Regions from separate parts of the Bacillus sp. FSL W7-1360 genome, predicted to be linked through region 2. Evidence: a T-box and tRNA genes for the amino acid it is inferred to sense, from the RefSeq annotation. Region 2 holds a T-box; the other holds one or more tRNA genes.
The links. The T-box of region 2 lies ahead of NSQ26_RS09200 (valine--tRNA ligase). A T-box ahead of a tRNA ligase gene usually reads a tRNA of that ligase, here a tRNA-Val.
Positions count from the first base shown of each region.

Region 1: it encodes a tRNA-Val, which carries the amino acid that the T-box ahead of NSQ26_RS09200 (valine--tRNA ligase) is inferred to sense. The anticodon was not compared.

Region 1 is NZ_CP151950.1:2,059,013-2,061,256, forward strand. It holds rRNA gene NSQ26_RS10600 (16S ribosomal RNA) at 1-228, opposite strand, end outside; tRNA gene NSQ26_RS10605 (tRNA-Ala) at 402-477, opposite strand; tRNA gene NSQ26_RS10610 (tRNA-Pro) at 486-562, opposite strand; tRNA gene NSQ26_RS10615 (tRNA-Arg) at 573-649, opposite strand; tRNA gene NSQ26_RS10620 (tRNA-Leu) at 663-751, opposite strand; tRNA gene NSQ26_RS10625 (tRNA-Gly) at 776-847, opposite strand; tRNA gene NSQ26_RS10630 (tRNA-Leu) at 855-937, opposite strand; tRNA gene NSQ26_RS10635 (tRNA-Lys) at 943-1,018, opposite strand; tRNA gene NSQ26_RS10640 (tRNA-Thr) at 1,053-1,128, opposite strand; tRNA gene NSQ26_RS10645 (tRNA-Val) at 1,137-1,209, opposite strand; rRNA gene rrf (5S ribosomal RNA) at 1,217-1,332, opposite strand; rRNA gene NSQ26_RS10655 (23S ribosomal RNA) at 1,393-2,244, opposite strand, start outside.
Region 2 is NZ_CP151950.1:1,791,580-1,793,823, forward strand. It holds gene NSQ26_RS09200 (valine--tRNA ligase) at 1-1,348, opposite strand, end outside; T-box leader at 1,389-1,618, opposite strand; gene NSQ26_RS09205 (hypothetical protein) at 1,786-1,935, shown strand; gene NSQ26_RS09210 (hypothetical protein) at 1,941-2,244, opposite strand, start outside.

The sequences.
Region 1 (2,244 bases), 270 kb from region 2:
AGTGATAGCAAAAGCCATCTTTTAATATTGACCTAGGTAGGTCCATATATGATCCGGTATTAGCTTCGGTTTCCCGAAGTTATCCCAGGCTAGGGGGCAGGTTGCCCACGTGTTACTCACCCGTCCGCCGCTCACTTCCGGGAGCAAGCTCCCTTCTGTGCGCTCGACTTGCATGTATTAGGCACGCCGCCAGCGTTCGTCCTGAGCCAGGATCAAACTCTCCATTAAAGTGTTTGATTTGCTCATTTTGCACAAATTTCTTTGTGGCTTACATGTTGAGATCTATTGATCTCTCTTTACGCTTGGCTATTGTTTAGTTTTCAATGAGCTTGTGTCGCTGTTTGTTGGCGACTTAAAAAGTTTACTACTAATTTTGTTCCTTGTCAATAGCTTTGTTGAATTGGTGGAGCCTAGCGGGATCGAACCGCTGACCTCCTGCGTGCAAAGCAGGCGCTCTCCCAGCTGAGCTAAGGCCCCATTTCTAATGGTCGGGAAGACAGGATTTGAACCTGCGACCCCTTGGTCCCAAACCAAGTGCTCTACCAAGCTGAGCTACTTCCCGATTTATCAAATGGCGCGCCCGAGAGGAGTCGAACCCCTAACCTTCTGATCCGTAGTCAGACACTCTATCCAATTGAGCTACGGGCGCATTATGAAATTACTGGTGCCGAGGGCCGGACTTGAACCGGCACGGTAGTCACCTACCGCAGGATTTTAAGTCCTGTGTGTCTGCCAATTCCACCACCCCGGCTAGGACTTACTAATACTATTATCAAGCGGAAGACGAGATTCGAACTCGCGACCCCCACCTTGGCAAGGTGGTGTTCTACCACTGAACTACTCCCGCAAGTAAATGCGGGTGAAGGGACTTGAACCCCCACGTCATAAAGACACTAGATCCTAAGTCTAGCGCGTCTGCCAATTCCGCCACACCCGCAAACATGGTGAGCCATGAAGGATTCGAACCTTCGACCCTCTGATTAAAAGTCAGATGCTCTACCAACTGAGCTAATGGCTCTTACATTTATCATAAATAAAATAAATTTATATAATGGTGCCGGCCAGAGGACTTGAACCCCCAACCTACTGATTACAAGTCAGTTGCTCTACCAATTGAGCTAGACCGGCATAATTAATGGAGGATGACGGGATCGAACCGCCGACCCCCTGCTTGTAAGGCAGGTGCTCTCCCAGCTGAGCTAATCCTCCAACTATCACCCGGCACTGATCTACGCTCGCAGGGGGAAGCCCCCAACTACTATCGACGCAAAAGAGCTTAACGACCGTGTTCGGCATGGGAACGGGTGTGACCTCTTTGCCATAAGCACCGGATAATGAGAGAACGATTCTCTCAAAACTAAACCATGGGACTCAAATGTAAGGATGAATATTTAGGATAAGACCTCGACCGATTAGTATCTGTCCGCTCCATGTGTCGCCACACTTCCACTCCAGACCTATCAACCTCATCATCTCTAAGGGGTCTTACTGACTTGCGTCATGGGAAATCTCATCTTGAGGGGGGCTTCGTGCTTAGATGCTTTCAGCACTTATCCCGACCATACGTAGCTACCCAGCGATGCTCCTGGCGGAACAACTGGTACACCAGCGGTATGTCCATCCCGGTCCTCTCGTACTAAGGACAGCTCCTCTCAAATTTCCTACGCCCGCGACGGATAGGGACCGAACTGTCTCACGACGTTCTGAACCCAGCTCGCGTGCCGCTTTAATGGGCGAACAGCCCAACCCTTGGGACCTACTACAGCCCCAGGATGCGACGAGCCGACATCGAGGTGCCAAACCTCCCCGTCGATGTGGACTCTTGGGGGAGATTAGCCTGTTATCCCCAGGGTAGCTTTTATCCGTTGAGCGACGGCCCTTCCATACGGCACCGCCGGATCACTAAGCCCGACTTTCGTCCCTGCTCGACTTGTAGGTCTCGCAGTCAAGCTCCCTTATGCCTTTGCACTCTACGAATGATTTCCAACCATTCTGAGGGAACCTTTGGGCGCCTCCGTTACTGTTTAGGAGGCGACCGCCCCAGTCAAACTGCCCACCTGACAATGTCCCTGACCCGGATCACGGGTCGAGGTTAGAATGTCAGTATCGTCAGGGTAGTATCCCACCGATGCCTCCACCGAAGCTGGCGCTCCGGCTTCCTTGGCTCCTACCTATCCTGTACAAACGATACCAACACTCACTATCAAGCTACAGTAAAGCTCCATGGGGTCTTTCCGTCCTGTC
Region 2 (2,244 bases):
CAAGCACATCTTCATCTTGTGTCCATTCCGATTCATTTTCTGGTGCGGTGTGACCGACATACACTTCGCCTGTTTCATTATGGTACCACGCCGGAATGCGGTGTCCCCACCATAGTTGGCGCGAAATACACCAATCTCGAATGTTTTCCATCCAGCGGACGTACGTTTTTTCGAATCGATCTGGGACGAACGTCACTTTTGTTGCTTCATCTTGTTGTAATTCAAGCGCTGCATCCGCTAGTGGTGACATCTTCACAAACCATTGTGTCGACAAATACGGTTCAACCACTGCACCACTACGTTCTGAATGACCAACAGAATGTATGTGATCCTCAATCTTGAACAGCACATCCATCTCTTGTAAGTCTTTCACTATTTGTTTCCGGCACACGAACCGGTCTAGCCCTTCGTATTTTCCAGCGTTCTCATTCATCGTCCCGTCTTCATTCATAACGAGAATGCGGGGCAAGTCATGGCGGTTGCCAATTTCAAAATCGTTCGGGTCATGTGCCGGTGTAATTTTAACTGCACCAGAACCAAATTCTTGGTCAACATACTCATCGGCCACGATCGGAATTTCACGCCCTACAATTGGTAAGCGCACCATTTTTCCAATCAAATGTTTGTAACGATCATCTTTTGGATGTACCGCGACCGCCGTATCTCCAAGCATCGTTTCTGGACGCGTTGTTGCAATTTCAATCGTGCCACTTCCGTCCACAAGTGGGTATTTCATATGATAAAACGCACCTTGAACGTCTTGATGAATGACTTCAATGTCTGATAACGCTGTTTTCGTTTGTGGGTCCCAGTTAATAATGTATTCGCCGCGATAGATCAAGCCTTTTTCGTATAACGCCACAAACACGTCACGCACCGCGTTTGACAACCCTTCATCCAACGTGAACCGCTCGCGCGAATAGTCAACGGAAATCCCCACTTTTGCCCATTGTTGGCGGATAAATGATGCATAGTCCTCTTTCCACTCCCAAGACTTCTCTAAAAACGCTTCGCGACCAAGATCATGGCGTGACTTCCCTTCTTCTCTCAGCTTCCCTTCAACTTTCGCTTGCGTCGCAATCCCAGCATGGTCCATTCCCGGAAGCCATAGCGTATCAAAGCCTTGCATCCGCTTTGTGCGTGCTAAAATATCTTGTAACGTCGCATCCCATGCATGCCCCAGATGTAGCTTTCCTGTCACGTTTGGGGGCGGAATCACAATTGAGTAAGGTGTTTTCTCTGGATCGCCCGTTGCTTCAAAAAACTTCCCCTTCACCCAAAAATCATACCACTTTGCTTCTGTTTCTTTCGGATCGTACTTTCCGCTCATTGTCACTTCTTCTGCCATCTCATTCGCCTCCTTCAAAAAATAAAAAAAGCCCTCCATCTCAAAGGACGAAGGGACTCGCGGTACCACCTTTGTTTGCAGCAAGCCACTTGGGGCTTGTTACACAACTTAAGTAAAATAACGGCTCTCACCGGCTATGCTTACTCAACGTTTCAGCATAACAGCTCCTAGGCGACCTTCACATGGGGCAAACGAAGGAACCTCTCAGCCAATGGGCTCCTCTTTCTGTACGTGCGCATACATGCTACTCCTCCTGCTCAACACATATCGATATCGACTTGTTAGTAGACTTATTATAACATAACTCTCTATTGGTGCAATCATTTTAGCCAAAAATAGGCGCTTTTATCCCTTGTTCGATGACGCCCCAAAAAATACTCACATATAACGATCTATACACATATACTATATATTATTTCCACAAAGGGGGGCTTACCGTGACGAATTGTCAGAAGATGCCTCGCCATCCTTACACACATCTCCTCCTGCAACGTGTTACTTTCTCGTTTAACCAGCTGTCTCTTTTACCAAATACATTAGACTTATGTGCACTGCTTGGTGTCACAATTGTCGAGATGAGCTTCTAATTTCGTTACGACTTTTGTGCCATTGTGACTTCAAGTGGTTGCTTTTCTTGCGTTTCGTGCTCTAACTTTTGCTGCCAACGAGAAAGGATCATATAACACATTGTAGCCAAAACCAAAAATACTGCACTCGATACAAATGTTAATTTAAACGTCAAAATATTGTCCCACCACTTCATCCCCGCAAAGAATAATATGATCGCACATGCTTGACTGATATACCCAGCCACTTTCCACATCCGTATATGTTTTTGTAATGCCGATCGTTGGACAAGGTAAATTCCTAGAAACCCAAATAAACTAAGCAGTAAA